One region of the Pseudomonas sp. 20-5 genome, then DNA from elsewhere that is predicted to be linked to it. Evidence: predicted binding sites of a transcription regulator. Region 1 holds the regulator's gene; each other region holds the start of a gene.
What was found. The regulator FliA, encoded in region 1, starts transcription of late flagellar genes. The targets are predictions, from matches to a motif close to CTAAAGTTTNNNNNNNNNNNGCCGNTAA.

Region 1 (5,219 bases):
GCGTCGCTGATCTCGTCGCCAGCGGGAGCCGCGGGCGCTTCTGCAACGGCGGAGGCCGGCGCTTCGTCGCCCTGCAGAGCATCCAGCAACTGCTCGAACTCGTCGTCGGTGATATCGCTGGAGGCACTCTGCGCGGGCGCTTCCGGCGGCGCCGCAGGCTCGGCTGGCGGAACGGCCGCCGGTGGCGCTTGCACAGGTTCCGCGGGCTCGGCGCCCTCGGGCTCGGCCAGGCGGGCAAGGGCCGCCAGCAGCTCGGGCGTCGCCGGGGTCGGTTCGGACTGCTCGCGCACCTGGTCGAACATCGCGTTGACCGTATCCAGCGCCTGCAGCACCACATCCATCAGTTCGGAGCTGACGCGCCGCTCGCCCTTGCGCAGGATATCGAAGACGTTTTCCGCAATGTGGCAGCATTCCACCAGCGCGTTCAGCTGGAGGAAGCCGGCACCGCCCTTGACCGTATGGAACCCACGGAAAATGGCATTGAGCAGGTCCATATCGTCCGGCCGGCTCTCCAGCTCGACCAGTTGCTCGGACAATTGCTCGAGAATCTCGCCGGCCTCAACCAGGAAGTCCTGGAGGATTTCTTCATCGGCGTCGAAGCTCATTCGGCTGCTCCCAGAGACGTGTTACTCGAAAGGATCGGCAGGACCGCTGTCCTGCCGGAAATACCGGCCCGGCTTTCCGGACCGACTTCAGCCCGCCCGCCGGGATCACCGGCATGACGAAGGCTGTGCCAGCAGCCCGCGGATGCCAGCGTTCAATGCTTACTTAACGGCAGCGATGCCGCAGTCTTGAGCCGGGCGGGTCAGAAACCCAGGCTGGACAGCAGATCGTCCACGTCATCCTGCCCGGACACCACATCCTCTCGTTTTTCCGCGGCGACCTGCGGCCCCTCGCCCTTGGCCGAACGCTCCAGCGCGGCCTGGTGGCGCATGCTCACGTGGTCGTGCTCGATTCCGGCGTAACGGTCCACCTGGCCGGCCATCCAGACCAGCTTCACGAGGTTGCTCTCGACCTCGGTGACCAGCTTGGTGACACGCTTGATCACCTGGCCGGTCAGGTCCTGGTAATCCTGCGCCAGCAGGATGTCATTGAGCTGCGAGGACAACTGGCCGGCGTTCTCGCCGCTGCGCACGAGGAACTGTTCGATGCGCTTGGCCAGCTCGCGGAAGCCGTCAGCGTCGATTTCCCGGCGCATGAAGCGTTGCCACTCCTGGTGCAGCTCCCGCGAATCGTCGCCCAACTGGTTGACCAGCGGGGCGCTCTGCTCCACCAGGTCCATGGTCCGGTTGGCGGCCTTCTCGGTCATTTCCACCACGTAGGAAAGACGATCGGTGGCATCGGCGATCTGCGACATTTCCTGCGCGTGGGGGGAATGCGGGTCGATCTGGAAATCGACGATGGCGTTGTGCAGTTCGCGGGTCAGCTTGCCCACTTCCTGGTAGAGGCCACGGTCCCTGGCCTGGCTGAGCTCCTGGATCAATTGCACCGCCTGCTGGAAGTGCCCCCGTTCGAGACAGTCCACCAGTTCGCGCGCATGTTTTTTCAGGGTCGATTCGAATTCGTCGCCCGTGGAATCGTTACCAAGCACCATGACACCCTCTTGGCCGGCTTCAGCCGTTGACCCGCTCGAAAATCTTCTCGATCTTTTCCTTCAGGACCTGAGCGGTGAAGGGTTTGACCACATAGCCGTTGACCCCGGCCTGGGCAGCTTCGATGATCTGGTCGCGTTTGGCCTCGGCGGTGACCATCAGCACCGGCAGGTGCTTGAGGCGCTCGTCGGCGCGAACCGCGCGCAGCAGATCGATGCCGGTCATGCCCGGCATGTTCCAGTCGGTGACGAGAAAGTCGAAATTGCCGCTGTGCAGCATCGGCAGCGCCGTGGTGCCGTCGTCGGCCTCGGCGGTATTGGTGAAGCCCAAGTCCCGCAAGAGGTTCTTGATGATGCGTCTCATCGTGGAAAAGTCGTCCACGATGAGAATTTTCATGTTCTTGTCCAAGTAAACCTCCGTACAGACCAGAGCGCGCCCCAGGGGACGCGCCACACATTCTTTTGCGTTAACGGTTACAAGCTGCGGTCGAGGCCGGTTCAGGCCGACCGCCAATCGGCCAGGCGCGCGCGCAAACGCGCGGCGCACTGGCTGTGCAACTGGCTGACCCGCGATTCGCTGACGCCCAGTACCTCGCCGATCTCCTTGAGGTTGAGTTCCTCGTCGTAATACAACGCCAGCACCAGGCGCTCGCGCTCCGGCAACTTGGCGATGGCATCCGCCAGGGCCGCCTGGAAACGTTCGTCGAGCAGGCCGTGGATCGGTTCGTTGTGACTGAGGCTGGTGTCTTCCGGCAATCCATGTTCGCCGTCCTGCAACAGGTCGTCGAAGCTGTACAGACGGCTGCCCTGCGTGTCGCTGAGGATGCCGTAGTAATCTTCGAGGCTCAATTGGAGTTCGGCAGCAACTTCGTGATCTTTAGCGTCGCGTCCGGTTCTCGCCTCGATCGCGCGGATCGCGTCGGTCACCATGCGCGTGTTGCGGTGCACCGAACGCGGCGCCCAGTCGCCCTTGCGGACCTCGTCGAGCATGGCCCCGCGGATGCGGATGCCGGCATAGGTCTCGAAGCTGGCGCCCTTGCCGGCGTCGTATTTCTTCGCGGCCTCGAGCAGGCCGATCATGCCGGCCTGCATCAGGTCCTCCACCTGCACGCTGGCCGGCAGGCGGCCGAGCAGGTGATAGGCGATGCGCTTGACCAGTGGTGCGTAACGCTGGATCAGTTGCTCCTGGGAGTTCTGCGCTTGCGCCTTGCTATACATACGCACTCCAGAGGCCGCTGTCATACGGCCGAACCTGTCGCGGGGTGTTGGACCAGTCGTTCGACGAAGAACTCCAGGTGCCCGCGCGGGTTGGCCGGCAGCGGCCAGCTATCGACCTTCTGCGCGACCGCCTTGAAGGCCAGGGACGCCTTCGAGCGGGGGAATGCCTCGTATACGGCTCGCTGTTTCTGCACGGCCTTGCGTACCGACTCGTCGTAAGGGATGACACCTACATACTGTAGTGCGACGTCGAGGAAACGGTCAGTGACCTTGGTCAGTTTGGCGAACAGGTTGCGTCCTTCCTGCGGGCTGTGGGCCATGTTGGCCAGGACCCGGAAGCGGGTCATGCCGTGGTCGCGGTTGAGCAGTTTGATCAGGGCGTAGGCATCGGTGATCGAGGTCGGCTCGTCGCAGACGACCAGCAGCACCTCCTGCGCGGCGCGGACGAAACTGACCACCGAATCGCCGATCCCGGCGGCAGTGTCGACGACCAGGACATCGAGGTTGTCGCTGATATCGCTGAACGCCTGGATCAGCCCCGCATGCTGCATCGGCGAGAGGTGCACCATGCTCTGCGTGCCGGAGGCCGCGGGAACGATGCGCACGCCACCGGGACCGAGGAGGAGGACATCGCGCAGTTCGCAGCGTCCCTCGATCACGTCGGCCAGGGTGCGCTTGGGCGTGAGTCCCAGCAGGACGTCGACGTTGGCCAGGCCGAGGTCGGCATCCAGCAGCATGACGCGACGGCCGAGATCGGCCAGAGCCAGTGCCAGGTTCACCGACACATTGGTCTTGCCGACGCCGCCCTTGCCGCCAGTTACTGCGATCACCTGTACGGGATGCATGCTACCCATCTGCTTCATACCTTGTGTTGTCGTCTTCCCGGAACGCCCCTTCCAGCGCTCTCCGGTATTGGCGGGAACGATGCGCCATCGCTCCCGGCCCGGCGGAAGCCACCTTCGCTTCCGTCACCCGCGCCACGCGCGGTTCTTCCCACGTCCTCAGCCGGCACGCCGCGCCGGTTGCTGGTAGAGCCCGGCGAACATCTCGGCCATGGCGTCCTCGCTGGGCTCTTCCGGTGCCTGCAGGCTCACCGCCCGGCTGACCAGTTGGTGACTGCGCGCCACCTGCAGGTCGTCCGGAATCCGCGGCCCATCCGCCAGATAGGCTACCGGGAGACGCTGGGCGATAGCCAGCGCCATCGATTCACCGAGGCTGCCCGCCTCGTCCAGCTTAGTCAGGATGCAACCCGCCAGCCCGCAGTGCCGATAGGTCTGGTAGGCCGACTTGAGCACCTGGCTCTGGCTGGTGGTGGCCATCACCAGGTAATTCTTCACGTTCAGGCTCGGCGACGCCAGTGCCTCGAGCTGCATGCGCAATGCCGGGTCGCTGGCCGGCAGGCCGGCGGTATCGATCAGCACCATGCGCTTGCGCGCCAGCGGCGCCAGGGCCTGGATCAGCGACTGGCCGGGATCGACCAGGGTCACCGGTACGTTGAGGATCCGACCGAGGGTCTTGATCTGCTCCTGGGCGCCGATCCGGTAGCTGTCCATGCTCACCAGCGCCAGGCTCTGGGCGCCGTACTTGAGGACGTAGCGCGCGGCCATCTTCGCCAGGGTGGTGGTCTTGCCGGCGCCTGCCGGGCCGACCAGGGCCAGTACGCCGCCCGCGTCGAGCGGGTCCTGCTCGGGGGTCTGCACGGCACGCGACAGGTGCGCCAACAGCATGCGCCAGGCCTGGCGCGTATCGCCCACCGCGGCGACCCGCTCCAGCAACGGCTTGCTCAGCTCCGCCGGCAAGCCCATGCGCTGCAGGCGCCGCCAGAGATTGGCCTGCTGCGGACGCTGGTGCTGCAACTGGCCCCAGGCGATGGAACCCAGTTGTACCTCGATCAGCTCGCGCAGGCCGTTCAGTTCGAAACGCATTGCCTCGAGGGTCTGGCCGCCCGCCTGGGGCTTGGCCTGCGCCGCCGTCATGGACTCGGCCAGGGTCGGACGCGCCGGCTTCTCCTCGGCGAACAATTGACGGTCCTTGCGCTGGTTTTCCGCCGGACGCGCCGTCAACTCGGCGCGCGCCTCGGCGATCCGCGCCTGGGTCTTGCGCAGCTCCACTTCCAGCGCCGGGTTGGGCTTGCTCGGCGCCGGCGGGGCCTGGTAATCCAGCGCCGCGGTCAGCTCGATGCCGCCGGCGACCCGGCGGTTGCCGAGAATCGCGGCGTCCGGACCCAGTTCGTCGCGGACCAGTTTCATGGCCTGGCGCATATCGGCGGCGAAGAAGCGTTTGACTTGCATTGCCCGAACCCCTCAGTTCAGTAGTCTTGCCGGCAACCTCAGGTTGCCCGGTGTGCCAGCCCTGGAGCCGGCGCAGCCCTCGTTCAGTTCTGTCCCACCGTCGCGACGATGGTGACTTG
Region 2 (5,219 bases), 1.6 Mb from region 1:
TCCTCCAGGACTTCGGCGATATCCGCGCGGATGCGCAGGGCGCGAGCCGGGTCCATGCCGGCGGTCCATTCGAAATTGATCGCGCCGGGCACATGCCCGGCCTTCGCGGCGAGCACCTTGGTACCGGCGTATTCGCTGGGGTTGCGCGCATCCCATACCGCCAGGTCGGCGGCGCCGAGGCGGCTTTGCAGGTATTCGCGGGTCGCGCTGGGCTCGTCGTGCAACGTCAGCGGCAGCGGGCCGCCGACAGGCGCCGGGACCTCGCGGTCGAGCGCCTGGGCGTCGGTGATCCAGGCCGGCAGGCCGCCGTTGAGATAGTGGTAGCGGTGGTGGCCGATCACGTCCAGCAGCCAGATGAAGCGGCCCGCCCAGCCGCCGCCTTCGTCGTCGTAGACCACGTAGGTCGCCTCCGGGCGGTGGCCCAGCTCGCCGAACAGGGCTTCCAGGTCGGCCTTCGCCGGTAGCAGACCGGGTGCCGGGGGTTGTCCCCACTGGGTGCGTTTGGGGTCGACGAAACGCGCGCCGGGGATATGCCCTTCGGCGTAGCGGGCGGCACTGGTCAGGTCGACCAGGATCAGCTCGGGCGCGCCCAGGCGCGGCGCGAGGTCGCTGGGCTCGATCACCAATGGCAGGTCGGAGAAAACGGACATGCGAGTACCCCCGGGTTGAAGAAGGGCAGCAGTTTAACGGAAAGCGCGCCCGACCAGTGTGCCGGGCATGTCCCTCATTCCGTGCGGCGCTGGCGGCCGAACTGCTGGATCGCGCGCTCGGTGCACTGGGCGGTCTTGGCGAAGGCCTGGGCATGCAGGTCGCTGAACGGCTGGCCGCCGAGGTCGGCCAGGACCAGCATCACCACCCGCGAGCCGTTGCCCAGCGAGCGCAGCAGCAGGTGAGGTCCGGGGAACAGTTGGCGCAAGGGTTCGCCGAGGGCCGGCAGCAACTGGTCCTGGTTGTTCGGGCCGATGCGCAGCAGGGCGGGTTGCTGGAACAGTTTCTTCAGCAGCGGGCTGCTGGCAATCTCCAGTTGCAATTTCTCCTGGCCCGGTTCGAGTCCGGCGCTCTGCTGCGCCAGCACGTGTACCTGGGTGCGATCGGCCACCAGCAGCAGCATCCTTTGCAGGCCGCAGGCGCGCAGCGCATCGCGGGCACAGGCGGTGAGCTGCACCACGTTGCTGAACGGGCTGGGCTCCCGGAGCAACTCGGCGCAATGCTGCCGCCACTCGGCCAGGGCTTCCGCCGAGGGCGGCGGCGGGGGTGCCGCTTCGGCACGCCAGCGGCTGGCCTGCCAGGGCCAGATCAAGGCCACCGCCGGATGCCACAGCGGCGGCCGGGCGTGCAGGCGCGCGCTTTGCGCGGCGAGCATGTGCACCTGCTGCTGGACTTCGGTCAGCGGCTGGCCCAGGTACAGGCCGGTCAGGCGCTGCCAGCGCAGCATGTGCGGCCCGTCCCAGCTCTGGTGCGCGGCGATGGCCAGGCCATTGGCGAGGAGAGTGCAGTTGGCCGGCTGGGTCAGCCAGCGGGCGAGATCGGGCTGGGCATCGAGTTGCTGTTGCTGGAGCAGGGGCGACTGATGGTCGCGGGCGATACGCAGGGCTCGAACCAGCAGACGACGGTCGCAGGCGAGCAGGCGATAGCCCTGGATGACCCACTGCGGTAGCCGCCAGCGTTCGGCCAGCGCCAGGCAGATCGGCAGCAGGCGCATGCCGAGCAGTTCGCGCTCCACTCGCAGGGTCGGTTCGCCTTGTACCAGCACGCGTTGCTGCCATTGCTCCAGCAGCTGCGGGCGGGCGTTGGCCAGCGCCCAGACCGGAGCCATGGTCAGCAGGCTGCCCCAGTGAATTTCCTGCCAGAGCCTGGCCAGACGCGCGCCGAACAGGCCGCTGGCCTGCTGCATGGCGTGCTGGCTGATCAGCAGCATCTGCCCGAGGACCCTGGGCATCTCCGCATCCTGGATGCTCGGCAGGGTCTTCAGAAGTTGGCTCGCGCGCGCCAGGCCGAGGCGGCTGAGGGCCACCTCCAGGCTTTCCGCGGGGTTGTCGCGGGCGCTCTCGGCGCGATTGGCCTCGCGCAGGATGGACAACGCCAGTGTCGGGCTGCCCTGCAACTGGTCGGCGATCTCGCGCAGCGAGCGGCGGCTGTCGCTCAGCGCGGCGTGCAGGCCGGCATAGTGGCTGGCGGGGATCGGCAGGGGTTGCCGGTCGAGCTCTTCGAGCCAGGCGGCGAGGCGGTCTGTCATGGGTGTCGGGCTCGGTGTCGGCGAGGCGGCGAACTGGCTTTTCGAGTATTCGGACTATAGTCTTGCGGCTAGCAACCGATAACAAGAGGGAGCCTAGCAGTCCCCCTCCTTATCCTGTTCATTTCGCACGTCCGGTCCTCATGTCAAAAATCATCGGCATCATCGTCGTTTTCGCCAGTGTCCTCGGGGGCTTCCTGCTCTCCGGCGGCAAGATCGGCGCCATCATCCAGCCCTTCGAGGTCCTGATCATCGGTGGCGCGGCACTGGGGGCGTTCCTCCAGTCCAACCCGGGCAGCACGTTCATGGTGGTGCTGAAGAAAGCGCCGAAGATGTTCAGCAACCGCTTTACCCAGACCTACTACCTCGAGGTGCTGGGCATGCTCTACGAGATCCTCAACAAGAGCCGGCGCGAAGGGATGATGGCGATCGAGGCGGACATCGAGGACCCCGCGGCCAGCCCCATCTTCAGCAAGTACCCCGGCGTGCTGAAGGATGAGCGGATGACCGCCTATGTCTGCGACTACCTGCGCATCATGTCCTCCGGCAACATGGCGCCGCACGAGCTGGAAGGCCTGTTCGACATGGAGCTGTCCAGTCTCAAGGAGGACCTGGAGCATCCGTCCCACGCGGTGACCAAGGTCGCCGACGCCCTGCCGGGCTTCGGTATCGTCGCCGCGGTACTCGGCATCGTCATCACCATGGCGTTGCTTGGCGAAGGCAGCCAGGCGGAGATCGGCCACCACGTCGCCGCCGCCCTGGTGGGCACCTTCCTCGGGATTCTCGCCGCCTACGGCTTCGTCGGCCCGCTGGCGGGCGCCCTGGAGCACGATGCCAAGGAAGAGTTGAACCTGTTCGAGGCGATCAAGGCCTGCCTGGTCGCTTCCGCTTCCGGCATGCCGCCTTCGCTGGCCGTCGAGTTCGGCCGCAAGGTGCTGCTGCCCGCCCATCGGCCGACCTTCGCCGAGCTCGAGCAGGCCGTGCGCGGCCGCTGAGTGGAGGTACTGTCGATAGATGGACAATAACCAGCCGATCATCGTCAAGCGCGTCAAGCGCTATGCCGCCGGCCACCACGGCGGCTCGTGGAAGATCGCCTTCGCCGACTTCGCCACGGCGATGATGGCGTTCTTCCTGGTGCTCTGGCTGCTGTCTTCGGCCACCCCGGAGCAGAAGAAGGCGATTTCCGGATACTTCCAGGACCCCATCGGTTTCAGCGAAAGCGCCAGCCCCTACGTCATCGACCTCGGCGGCACGCCGACGCCGGCGCCGGACAAGACCCTCAATCCGCAGGTCCAGGCCCAGCCGGACTCCAACGAAAGCCGGATCAGCCCTGAGCAGGACCATCAGGTCAACGCCGACCAGGCCGAGAACCTCGCCGAGCAGGTTGAGCGAGAGCGCCTGGCGCTGCTGCTGCAGGAGTTGCAGAACAAGGTCGACGAAAATCCGATGCTCAAGGACTTCAAGGACCAGATCCACTTCGAGATCACCCGCGACGGCCTGCGCATCCAGATCGTCGACGCCGCCAACCGGCCGATGTTCGACCTCGGCAGCGCGCGCCTGCAGCCGTATTTCGAGGACATCCTGCTGGCCATGGCCGAGACCATCCGCCAGGTGCCGAACAAGATCAGCATCAGCGGCCACACCGACGCCAAGCCCTATGCCGGCAACGGCGACTTCGGCAACTGGGAGCTATCGGCCAATCGCGCCAACGCCGCGCGCCGAGCACTGGTCGCCGGCGGTTATCCGGAAGGGCAGATCGCCCAGGTTGTCGGCTATGCCTCGGCACGCCTGTTCGACGACAAGGACCCGCTGAACCCGGTGAACCGGCGGATCGACATCGTGGTCCTGACCCGCAAGGCGCAGAAGGCCATCGAAGGCGAGACCGGCGCTCCCGAAGCCAGCGCCCCCGCGGCTGCCCCGGGCGAGCAGCCGAAGCCGGCTGCCGAGGCACCGGCGGCGGGCGCGCAACCTTCGCTACCGGCGGACGAGGTGCAGAAGAAGCTCAACCTGTTCGACGACGGCGGCAGCCTGAAGCTGGAGCAGATCAAGGGCGACTGAGGTTCAGTAGTCCGTTTCCGGCATGCTTGCCAGAATGTGCCGGTAGCTGGCCATGCGTTGCGGCATGATGCGCCCGTCCTCCAAGGCCTGGAGCAGGGCGCAACCTGGTTCACGGTCGTGCTTGCAGTCGCGGAAGCGGCAATGCCCGAGCAGGTCGCGGAATTCGATGAAACCGGCCTCGACATCGTCTCGCGACACGTGCCCCAGGCCGAACTCACGGATGCCGGGCGAGTCGATCAGGTCGCCGCCGCCGGGAAAATGGAACAGTCGCGCGGTGGTGGTGGTATGGGTGCCCTTGCCGGTCACCGTGGAGAGGTCGCCGACACGTGTGTCGACACCTGGCAACAAGGCATTCACCAGCGACGACTTGCCCACCCCGGACTGCCCGACGAAGACGCTCACGTGACCGTCCAGCGCGCCGCGCAGTTCGTCCATCGCCAGGCCATTGAAGGCCGACACCTCGATCAGCGGGTAACCCAGGGTGCGGTAGACATTCAGCAGCGCATCGATGCCTTCGGCATTGCTCTCGTCGACCAGATCGGCCTTGTTCAGCAGCAGCAGCGGCTGGATGCCGGCATGTTCGGCGGCGATCAGGTAACGGTCGATCAGGTTGGCGTGCGGTTCGGGACGCGGGGCGAAGACGATGACGATGCGGTCGACGTTGGCCGCCACCGGCTTGAGCAGCCCGCGCATGTCCGGGCGGCACAGCTCGGAGCGGCGCGGCAATTGCGCGACGATCACGCCGATGCCCTGGTTGCCGGCGCGCCAGACCACCTGGTCGCCAGTCACCAGTGCCGGCAGGTTGGCGCGCAGGTGACAGCGGGAAACCTGGCCGTCGGCGGACTCGACCTCTACCTGAACCCCGAAATGAGCGATCACCTGGCCGGTCTGCTCCGGTCCCAGGTCGCCGCCCTCCAGCTCTTCCACG
Region 3 (5,219 bases), 1.1 Mb from region 1:
ACAATGATGCCCGGCGCGACAGCCTGTACCAGAAGATCGAACAGGTCGTGATGCGGCTGTTGAACGACTTCGTCGACGACCCGGCGATCTTCGCCGAGTTGCTGGAGGACTTCATTGCCTTCACCGGCGACGAGCGCCGCCGCAGCGAGCTCCTCGAGCAGCGCACCCGCGACGCCGAGGAAGGCCGCGCCAAGGCCGAACTGGCTCGGCAGGACGTGGAGCAGGTGCTGAACCAGCGACTGCTCGGCAAGGTCCTGCCGGAGGTGGTGGTGCGTCTGCTGCGGGATGCCTGGAGCAAGGTGATGCTGCTGATCTGCCTCAAGCATGGCAAGGCTTCGGCCGAGTGGCGGGAGGCCCTGGATACTATGGACGAGCTGATCTGGAGCGTCGGCCCGCATGACGATCCGCTGTCCCGCCAACAGTTGCTGGAGCGTGTACCTGGCCTGCTCAAGGCGCTGCGCGAGGGGTTGGCCAGCGCAGCCTTCGATCCGTTTTCCACCGGAGAATTCTTCAGCCAGCTGGAAACCCTGCATGTCCAGGGTCTGCAGCGCGACAAGCGCGACAAGCGCGGCGAGGCGGCGGTCGCGGACAGCCCCCTGCTCGACGAAGCGAGCCCGGGCACGGCCGCGGAAAAGCCCCGGGCGCCGGTCATGCTGCGGGTGGTCGAGGAAATCGTCCTGACCTCGCCGGACGCCGCCCCGGCGCCTGTCGAGAGCGAAGTGCGCCTGCCGGACAACGACGAGGCACTGCTGCGGGTCGATGCGCTGCGTGTCGGCAGTTGGGTGGAGATCCAGGAGGACGCCGAGCACAAGCTGCGCTGCAAGCTGGCGGCAGTGATCCGGCCCACCGGTCGCTACATCTTCGTCAATCGCACCGGGATGAAGGTCCTGGAAAAGACCCGCATGGGCCTGGCGGTGGAGTTTCGCCGGCAGGCGGTACGCCTGCTGGACGATGCCTTGCTGTTCGACCGGGCCCTGGAGTCGGTGATCGGCAACCTGCGGCGCCTCAAGGGCGCCTAGCCGCTTCTCGAGGACCCGGCGGATGCCGGGTCTTTTCTTTCTTGCGGGTAATACCTTTCCTCGACGCATGTCGAAGCGGCCGATCCAGAGCCCGCCTGATCGTCATTCCGGCGCCGCTGGATTAGAGTGGGGGCTCGTTCAGGAGCCCGTATGCATTTCGATTCCGTTACCGGCTGGGTCCGTGGCGTCCGCCACTGCCCTTCACCGAATTTCAACCTGCGTCCGCAAGGGGACGCGGTGTCGCTGCTGGTTATCCACAATATCAGCCTGCCGCCGGGACAGTTCGGCACCGGTAAGGTCCAGGCGTTCTTCCAGAATCGCTTGGACCCGAACGAACATCCCTATTTCGAGGAGATCCGCCACCTGACGGTTTCCGCGCATTTCCTCATCGAACGCGACGGCGCCATCACCCAGTTCGTCTCCTGTCACGACCGCGCCTGGCATGCCGGGGTTTCCTGCTTCGACGGTCGCGAGGCGTGCAACGACTTCTCCCTTGGCATCGAACTGGAGGGGACCGACACGGAACCGTACACGGACGCGCAGTACACTGCCCTGGCCGGGCTGACGCGGCTGTTGCGCGCGGCCTTCCCGGGGATCACCCCGGAACGCATCCAGGGCCACTGCGATATCGCCCCGGAGCGCAAGACCGATCCCGGCGAGGCTTTCGACTGGTCGCGCTACCGCGCCGGATTGACCGATTCCAAGGAGGAAACATGACGTTCCTGGTGTTGCTGCTGGCCCTTGCGCTGGAGAAGTTCTCCGGCTGGCGCCGGCGTATCCAGCGCGATGGCGCCTGGCTCGCCTGGCTGAGCCTGGTCGAGGATCTGCCCTCGGTGTCCCGCCGCTCCTGGCTGGGGCTGCTGCTCGCGGTAGTCCTGCCGTTGCTGCCGCTGGCCCTGCTGCTGACATTGCTGCAGCCGCTGGCCTATGGCTGGCTGAGTCTTCCGCTGCATCTTCTGGTGGTGGTCTACAGTCTCGGCCGCGGCGACGTCATGGCCGACCTCGGGCCGTTCCGCGACGCCTGGCGGCGCGAGGAGGCCCAGGCTGCCTTCCATGTCGCCGAACGCGATCTGGGGATCCTGGGCGGCAGCGAGAGCGACCTGATCGGCCGGGTGCACGGCCATCTGCTCTGGCAGGGCTACCAGAGCTTCTTCGCGGTGATCTTCTGGTATGCCTTGCTCGGCCCGGTGGCGGCCCTGGCCTATCGCCTGCTGGCACTGGCGCTGGAGCACGCCCGCCAGCCGGCGTTGCGCGAACAGGCGGCGCGCGTCCGGCATATCCTCGACTGGTTGCCGGTGCGTGCGCTGGTGCTGAGCTTCGCCCTGGTCGGCAACTTCCTCGCGGTTATCCGCGTGCTGCTGCACTGGCTGCTGGCCTGGGACATCTCGGCGGCCGCGCTGCTGGGCAAGGCCGGACGGGTCGCCAGCGATGTCGAAGCGGTCGAACTGGGTGCCGCCGGCGTCGCCAGCCTGGATGCGCTCTGGCAATTGCTGGTGCGCGCGGCCGTGCTCTGGTATGCCGTGTTCGCCTTCTGCGCGCTGTTCCTCTGAGCGTAGCGACGGGGAGTCCGCCTGCGATTCCCCATTAACCTTAAGTTACAGAACACCAGGCCGATATCGGGTACACAGGTGAACGTGTCCGCATGATTTCGAAAGGCCATTACCGAGCGGACTCCGTGCGTCAATGTCGCCACGCGGCGGCATCTCTCAGAACGATAAGAACAATCAGGAGACGTCTGGGTGAAGACCGTACTCTATCCCGCTATCGCGCTGATGAACCGGCTCAGCTTCGGCATGAAGTTCGGCCTGATCAGCGTGCTGTTCTTCCTGCCGCTGCTGATCACCAGCTTCTATCTGGTGCGCGATGCCTATCGCCAGTTCAGCGACACCCGGATCGAACTGCAGAGCTTGACGCTGCTGGGTAGCGGACTGCAGATCCGGCGTGGCCTGGAGTCCCTCAACGATCTGTTGCAGATCAATGCGGTCATCGGCCAGTCCGGCAAGGCCGGCGATCTGGAAGCGCGCATCGCGGACGTCCAGAAGGGGCTGCGCGGGCGGCTCGAGGCGCTGGCGCCGCTCAGCGAGGATGGTGCGGCGGTAGCCGAATTCGAGGCCCAGCGCGACCGGTTGCTCAACGGCTTGCAGGCCGTGGAGGCCGAAGGGTCCTTGCAGGGCAAGGGCGCACGGGCGGAGAAGCTGCTCGGTAGCGCACAGGTATTCATCAAGTTGCTTATCGCCCAGGCCGGGCTCAGCCAGGACAGCCAGCGCCAGGTGCGCCAGCTCAGCGAGCTGGTCGGTTCGATAACGCCGGAGGTGACGGCGGCCATCAGCAAGGGGCGCGCCATCGGCGCCTACTCCCTGGGCCAGGGTTTCCTCAATTCGTCCTCCAGCGCGCGGCTCGACGAACTGCTGCTGGAGTTCGAGAAACTGCATGGCGAGTACGGCCTGAAGCTGCAGGAGTCCCTGGCCGGCAGCCCACCGGCGCTCGAGGAGGCCGCCCAGGCCAGTCGCGAGACCCTGAAGAGCCTGGGGCAGTTGTTCGAGGACCGGGTGATCGTGGCCGAGACGCTGGATACCCCGTGGACGCAGTTCTACGATCAGGTCAGCGCGGCGATGGACAAGACCTACCAGCTCGACGACGCCGTTCTCGGCTATCTCGATACCCAGTTGCAAAAGCGCCTGCAACAGGTGCGCACGCAGATGCTGTTGCTAGTCGCCGCGCTGGCCGTGGTTTTTGCAGCGATCCTATACCTCTACGGCGGTTTCTACGTTTCCACCCGCGCCACCCTGAAGGATCTCGGGCGAATGATGGAGCGCGTCGCCGGCGGCGACATGACGGTCAGCTTCCAGGCCCGCAGCCGTGACGAACTGGGCGAGCTGGGACAATCGTTCAACGAATCGGTGGCGAAGATCCACGACCTGATCGAGCGGGTCAGCCAGACCGTCGGCGAGGTCGAGCGGCAGACCCTGCGCGTCGAGTCGGTGTCGGCCGAAAGCAACCAGGCGGTAGCCGGGCAACGCAGCCAGATCGAGCAGGTGGCCACGGCGATGAACCAGATGGCCGCTACCGCCCAGGAAGTGGCACGCAGCGCGGCGATGGCGGTGAGCAGCGCGAACAGCGTGAACCAGGAAACCCTCAGCGGGCGCAGCCTGGTCGAGTCGCAGGTGGGTAGCATCCAGCGCCTGGCCGGCGAGATCGACCAGTCGGTGGCGGCGATCAATCGCCTGGCCAGTGACAGCGCCTCGATCAGCCAGGTGCTGGATGTGATCAAGGGCATCGCCGAACAGACCAACCTGCTGGCGCTCAATGCGGCGATCGAGGCCGCTCGTGCCGGGGAGCAGGGGCGCGGTTTCGCGGTGGTGGCCGACGAGGTGCGCACGCTGGCCAAGCGCACCCAGCAATCCACCGCCGAGATCGAACAGATGATCCTGCGCCTGCAGGGCGGCGTCGATGCGGCGGTGAAGGCGATGGGCAGCAGCCACCATACCGCCGATGGCACGGTCAACGAGTCGGCGCAGGTGCAGCAGGCACTGGAGAATATCCTCGGCGCGGTGGGCATGATCGTCGACCAGAACCAGCAGATCGCCGCCGCCGCCGAGCAACAGACCGCCGTGGCCCACGATATCGACCAGAACATCGTCGAGATCAACCAGGCCGGCGAGCGCACCGCGGAAGGCGCCAGCCAGACCGAACGGGCCAGCCGCGAACTGGGCGCCCAGGTGACCCAGCTGAAACGCCTGATCGGCGCGTTCCGGGTGTAGGCGCAAGGCCTGCGCGGGACGTTTTTCGTCCATCCGATTGAACGCTGGGCGGACGGGGACATCCCACTGTCATGCACATGGGGTAAAGGCTGAGCAGGTCAATCCGGCGGTGCGACAGGCGGAGGCGAAATCGCGGCATTTTTTTATTGATCTCGCGTCCCCTTGGTCCTAAAGTTCGCGCCCGAACGTCCATGCTGGAAACGATCCATCCGGCTCAAGTACTGACGACGAGAGATCGCCTTGTGGCAAGGCGACGTCCGCTGCTCAAGCGGCCAGGTCGTCGCGCGGGACACGCGCGCGACCTACCAGGATGAACAGGCGGTGGCTGCCGGCAGGCAGGTGATACTCGGCGACATGCCTTGGGAAGTAGGCGAACCAAAGTGGGGAAACGGATTAGACGTTCAGCTTCACCCCTACGAATCCATGTGTTTTGCCATTG
Region 4 (5,219 bases), 1.5 Mb from region 1:
GCGCACCTGCAGGCGGCGTTGCACCGGGGCGAAGATGATCGCCAGGATGGTGCCCCAGAACACCGCGCCGTAGAACGGCAGCAAGAGCCAGCCGAAGGCGAGCGTGACCACCGCCAGCAACAGGAGAAAAGTCCGGGATTCCAGTTTCGTGTCGAGCATGTCCAATCCATCTGGCAGTGGGAAGCAAAGCATTAGTCAGCCGGCGGACGTGGATCGTTCACGACTGCCGGCCGACTCCGCCGAATAATGACAGGAAGGCTCTGTGGCGCACCACTGCCGGCTGGCTCTTTTGCCGGCAGCGGTCGCGCGGGGGAAGGGTCAGATGCGGAACTGACCGACCAGCCGGCCCAGGCCCTGGCCCAGTTGCGCCAGGCTGCGGGCGGTCTGCGCGCCCTGCTGGGCCTCGTCGGCGACGCTGTCCACCGCGCCGGCGATCTGGTGCACGCTGCGGTTGATCTCCTCGGCCACCGCGGTCTGCTCCTCGGCGGCGCTGGCGATCTGCGCGTTCATCGCGTTGATGGTGGCGATCAGCTGGGCGATGGCATCCAGCGAATCGCCGGCCTGGTTGGCCTGGTTGCTGGTGCCCTCGCCGGCCTCGCCGGAACGGCGCATGGCGTCGACCGCGGCGTTGGTGCCCTGCTGCAGGCGATCGATCATGCCCTGGATTTCCTGGGTACTCTGCTGGGTGCGGCTGGCCAGCGCCCGCACTTCGTCGGCGACCACCGCAAAGCCACGTCCGGCCTCGCCGGCACGGGCCGCCTCGATGGCCGCGTTGAGCGCCAGCAGGTTGGTCTGTTCGGCAATGGAGCGGATCACCCCGAGCACACTGACGATGGATTGCACGTCCTGCTGCAGGCTATCCAGAGAAGTCCCGCTGTCGCGGATCTCGTCCACCAGCGCGTGGATGCGCTCGATGCTGCCGTCCACCACGCGCTTGGCCGCCTGGCCTTCGTGGTCGGTCTGCTGCGCGGCCTCGGCGGCGCGCTGGGCGCTCTGCGCCACTTCATGGGCGGCGGCGGACATCTCGTTGATCGCGGTGGCGACCTGGTCGGTCTCGTGGCGCTGGCGCTCCATGGCCTGCTCGGAACGCTCGGCCTGGGCCGACATCTGCTCCACCAGTTGCTTGAGGTCGCCGGTCATCCCGGCGATCTGCCGCACCAGACCGTGGATCTTCTCGACGAAGCGGTTGAAGGAACCGGCCAGCTCGCCCAGCTCGTCGTGGCTGGTCACCGGTAGGCGACGGGTCAGGTCGCCTTCGCCGGCGGCGATGTCATCGAGGTTCTGGCGGATCTGGTGCAACGGCCGCAGCATCGCGTTGGCCACCGCCAGGCCGATCACCAGCAGGACCACCAGAAGGACGCCGGCGATCCCCACGATACTGGCGATCAGGGTGCCGATACGCTCGTCGATGTCCTGCTTGATTTCCACCAACTGGGCCTCGACGCCGTCGAGGTTGATCGCCGAGCCGATAACCATGTCCCACTTCGGCAGGTACAGGGTATAGGACAGCTTGGGCACCATGACGCCCTCGTTGCCCGGCAGCGGCGAGGTATAGGTCACGTAGTGGCTGCCGTTGCGGCCGGCCTCCACCAGTTCGCGGTTGAGGTAGACGCCGCTGGGATCGCGGCGGTCGCGGAAGCTCTTGCCGACGTCCACCGGGCTGTCGCCGCGAAACAGGCGCACCACCTGGGAGTCGTAGCCGAAGATATAGCCGTCCTTGCCGTACTTGATCTTCGACAGGCGCGCGATGGCCTCGGCGCGGGCATTCAGGTCGCCGTTGGCCGAGCGGTCGTACTCGGCCTGGATACTGCCCATGGCGATCTGCACGTAGTGCTCGAGTTCGGCACGACGGTCGCCGAGCAGGCGCTCGCGGGTATCCTTGACTTCGGCATCAGCCTGTTTTTTCAGGATCAGCACCGCTCCGCCGCTGAGCACCAGGGCGAAGAGCAGCACCGGCACCATGGCCAGCAGGAGGACTTTGGATTTCAGGGTCAGACGCATCATCAACTCCTAGCATGACGCCCAATAAAAAACGGGATTCCCGTTTCATCGGCAATCCCGTCGGAAGCTTAAGCGGCCGGCCCGACATTCCGTCAGGCGACCGCCCGAGATGGAACTCAGAGCAACATCGCGGCGGCCCAGCCGAACACCAGCAACGGCAGGTTGTAGTGCAGGAAGGTCGGCACCACGGTGTCCCAGATGTGATTGTGCTGGCCGTCGACGTTGAGCCCGGAGGTCGGCCCAAGGGTCGAGTCCGACGCCGGAGAACCTGCATCCCCCAGCGCGCCGGCGGTGCCGACGATGCTGACGATGGCCAGCGGGCTGAAGCCCAGTTGCACCGCCAGCGGGACGAAGATCGCGGCGATGATCGGCACGGTGGAGAACGACGAGCCGATGCCCATGGTGACCAGCAGGCCGACCAGCAGCATCAGCATGGCGCCGACCGCCTTGCTGTTGCCGATCCAGGCCACCGAGGCGTCGACCAGGCTCTGCACCTCGCCGGTGGCCTTCATCACCTCGGCGAAACCGGCCGCGGCGATCATGATGAAACCGATGGTGGCCATCATCTTCATGCCTTCGGTGAACAGGTCGTCGGTCTCCTTCCAGCGCACCACGCCGGACAGCGAGAAGACCACGAAACCGACCAGCGCGCCGATGATCATCGAGTCCAGCCACAGCTGTGCGACGAACGCGGCGACGATGGATACCCCGGCCACCGCCAGGCTCTTCGGGTTGTAGCTGACATCGACGCGTTCGGCCTGCTCGATCCGCTGCAAGTCGTAGACGCGCTTGCGGCGGTAGCTGAACAGCACCGCGATGAGCAACCCGGCGAGCATGCCCAGGGCTGGGATGAACATGGCGTGGGTGACGTTGATCCCGCTGACGTCGACGCCGTTGCGCGCCACGTTGGCCAGCAGGATTTCATTGAGGAAGATGTTGCCGAAGCCCACCGGCAGGAACATGTACGGGGTGATCAGGCCGAAGGTGATGACGCAGGCGATCAATCGCCGGTCGATCTGCAGCTTGCTCAGCACATAGAGCAGCGGCGGCACCAGCAGCGGGATGAAGGCGATATGGATCGGCAGGATATTCTGCGAGGATACCGCCACGCAGAGCAGCAGGCCGACCAGGATCCACTTGAACGCACCGGCGCCCTTGCCCTGCTCGTCGTGCCGGCCGAGCAGCGCCAGGACCTTGTCGGCCAGCGCATGGGCCACGCCGGAGCGGGCGATGGCCACGGCGAAGGCGCCGAGCATGGCGTACGACAGGGCCACCGTGGCACCCCCGCCGAGGCCGCCGTTGAAGGCCTTGAGAGTCCCCTCCAGGCCTAGGCCACCGAACAGTCCGCCGACCACCGCGCCGATGATCAGCGCCAGCACGACATGCACACGGCAAAGGCTGAGGACGAGCATCAGCCCCACCGCCAGCACCACTGCGTTCATCGTTGAACTCCTTGCAAATGAAACGAACTCGACCGTCTGCGGCCGAAAAAAGGGGCGTACTCTGCTACAGCCATCCCCGCCTGTCAAAGCCGCGCATGCGCGAATGTCGCCTGGCTATAAACCGTTGTGCACGGTTCTTGCGTGCGATTCGCCGAACGACGGCAATCCGGCGCCAGCGAACGGACCGTCGTCAAGAATGGGCGAGCCCTGCCGATAAGCCTTGGGCCCCCGCAGTTTCTTCGTACAAGGACCCCTCCCATGTTCCTTCGCCGCCTGTCCATCCAATGGAAGATCACCCTGCTGGCAGGGCTCTGCCTGCTCGGCGTGGTCGCCTTGCTGGTCGGCCTTTCGGTCTACCGCATGCAGCACAGCAGCGTGCTGGTGAAAAGCGCCAGTACACAGATGCTCGACGAATCGGCGCGCCTGCGCCTGGAAGCCCGCGGGGAATTGCAGGCGTTACGCATCCAGCGCTATTTCATGGATGCCTTCCAGTACGGCAAGGGCTTCTCCCGGCAGATCCTGTTCCTCCGCGACCAGGCGCAGAAGCGCTTCCTCGATGCCTACGACCTGCGCGAAGACCTGACCCGCCAGGTGCGCACCGCGCTCGCCGCCAATCCCGAGGTGCTCGGCCTGTACGTGGTCTTCGAACCCAATGCGCTGGACGGCAAGGACGAACTGTTCGTCGACCAGCCCGCCCTGGGCAGCAACGACAAGGGACGCTTCTCCCTGTACTGGGCGCAGGCCACGCCGGGACAGCTGGAATCCGAGTCGATGATCGAGTCCGAACTCGCCGACACCAGCAGCGGGCCCAGCGGCGCGGCCTACAACGCCTGGTACACCTGCCCGAAGGAAAGCGGGCAACCCTGCGTGCTCGATCCTTACTTCGACAAGGTCGGCGAACGCCAACTGCTGATGACCAGCATCGCCTTTCCCCTCGAACTGGATGGCAAGGTGATCGGCGTGATGGGCCTGGACATCAACCTGAGCAACCTGCAGGCGCTCAGCGAACAGGGCAACCGCGAACTCTACGACGGCGTCGGCCAGGTCGGCATCCTCAGCCCGGCCGGGCTGTTCGCCGGCAACAGCCGCGACGCCGGCCTGCTCGGCAAGAACCTGGCCAAGGCGGATCCGCAGCACGCCGGCGAACTCCTGCAACTGCTGGCCGCCGGCAAGAGCCGGTTGTTCAACGAGAACGACGACCTCAAGGTGCTGCAACCGTTGCAGCCGATTCCCGGCGCCAAGCCCTGGGGCGTGCTCCTCGAAGTGCCGAAGAGCGCCCTGCTCGGCCCGGCCCTGGCGCTGGAGCGGCAACTGGACGACATGCGTCGCGAAGGCACCTGGGTCGAACTGGGCCTCGGCCTCGGCGCCGCGGTGCTCGGCCTGCTGGTGCTGTGGCTGAGCGCCCGCGGCGTGACCCGGCCGATCCTCGGCGTCGCCCACATGCTGCGCGACATCGCCAGCGGCGAAGGCGACCTGACCCAGCGTCTGCCGCACACCGGGCGCGACGAGCTGGGCGAACTGGCCGGTTGGTTCAACCGTTTTCTCGACAAGCTGCAGCCGATCATCCGCGACGTGAAGGTCTCGGTGCGCGATGCGCGCAGTACCGCCGACCAGTCGGCGGCGATTTCCAGCCAGACCAGCGCCGGCATGCAGCAGCAGTTCCGCGAGATCGACCAGGTCGCCACCGCATCCCACGAGATGACCGCCACTGCCCAGGACGTCGCCCGTAGCGCCGCCCAGGCCGCCGACGCCGCGCGCGGTGCCGACCAGGCGACC

Region 2: motA (flagellar motor stator protein MotA) is a predicted target of FliA. The motif match lies at 2,291-2,318, and genes of this name have one in related genera.
Region 3: AC1RB9_RS23510 (methyl-accepting chemotaxis protein) is a predicted target of FliA. The motif match lies at 2,609-2,636, and genes of this name have one in related genera.
Region 4: AC1RB9_RS11990 (methyl-accepting chemotaxis protein) is a predicted target of FliA. The motif match lies at 2,047-2,074, and genes of this name have one in related genera.

Annotation. Positions count from the first base shown of each region.
Region 1 covers NZ_CM165584.1:3,986,698-3,991,916, forward strand. The annotation lists gene AC1RB9_RS18310 (chemotaxis protein CheA) at 1-605, opposite strand, end outside; gene AC1RB9_RS18315 (protein phosphatase CheZ) at 806-1,594, opposite strand; gene AC1RB9_RS18320 (chemotaxis response regulator CheY) at 1,614-1,988, opposite strand; gene fliA (RNA polymerase sigma factor FliA) at 2,090-2,833, opposite strand; gene fleN (flagellar synthesis regulator FleN) at 2,830-3,672, opposite strand; gene flhF (flagellar biosynthesis GTPase FlhF) at 3,811-5,100, opposite strand; gene flhA (flagellar biosynthesis protein FlhA) at 5,184-5,219, opposite strand, start outside.
Region 2 covers NZ_CM165584.1:5,606,784-5,612,002, reverse strand. The annotation lists gene rhdA (thiosulfate sulfurtransferase) at 1-650, opposite strand, end outside; gene AC1RB9_RS25930 (HDOD domain-containing protein) at 725-2,236, opposite strand; gene motA (flagellar motor stator protein MotA) at 2,377-3,228, shown strand; gene motB (flagellar motor protein MotB) at 3,248-4,291, shown strand; gene rsgA (small ribosomal subunit biogenesis GTPase RsgA) at 4,295-5,219, opposite strand, start outside.
Region 3 covers NZ_CM165584.1:5,096,545-5,101,763, reverse strand. The annotation lists gene AC1RB9_RS23525 (DUF1631 domain-containing protein) at 1-1,019, shown strand, start outside; gene ampD (1,6-anhydro-N-acetylmuramyl-L-alanine amidase AmpD) at 1,170-1,736, shown strand; gene ampE (regulatory signaling modulator protein AmpE) at 1,733-2,569, shown strand; gene AC1RB9_RS23510 (methyl-accepting chemotaxis protein) at 2,759-4,780, shown strand.
Region 4 covers NZ_CM165584.1:2,516,004-2,521,222, reverse strand. The annotation lists gene AC1RB9_RS11995 (AI-2E family transporter) at 1-159, opposite strand, end outside; gene AC1RB9_RS11990 (methyl-accepting chemotaxis protein) at 319-2,004, opposite strand; gene AC1RB9_RS11985 (Na+/H+ antiporter family protein) at 2,118-3,443, opposite strand; partial or broken gene AC1RB9_RS11980 (methyl-accepting chemotaxis protein) at 3,702-4,988, shown strand.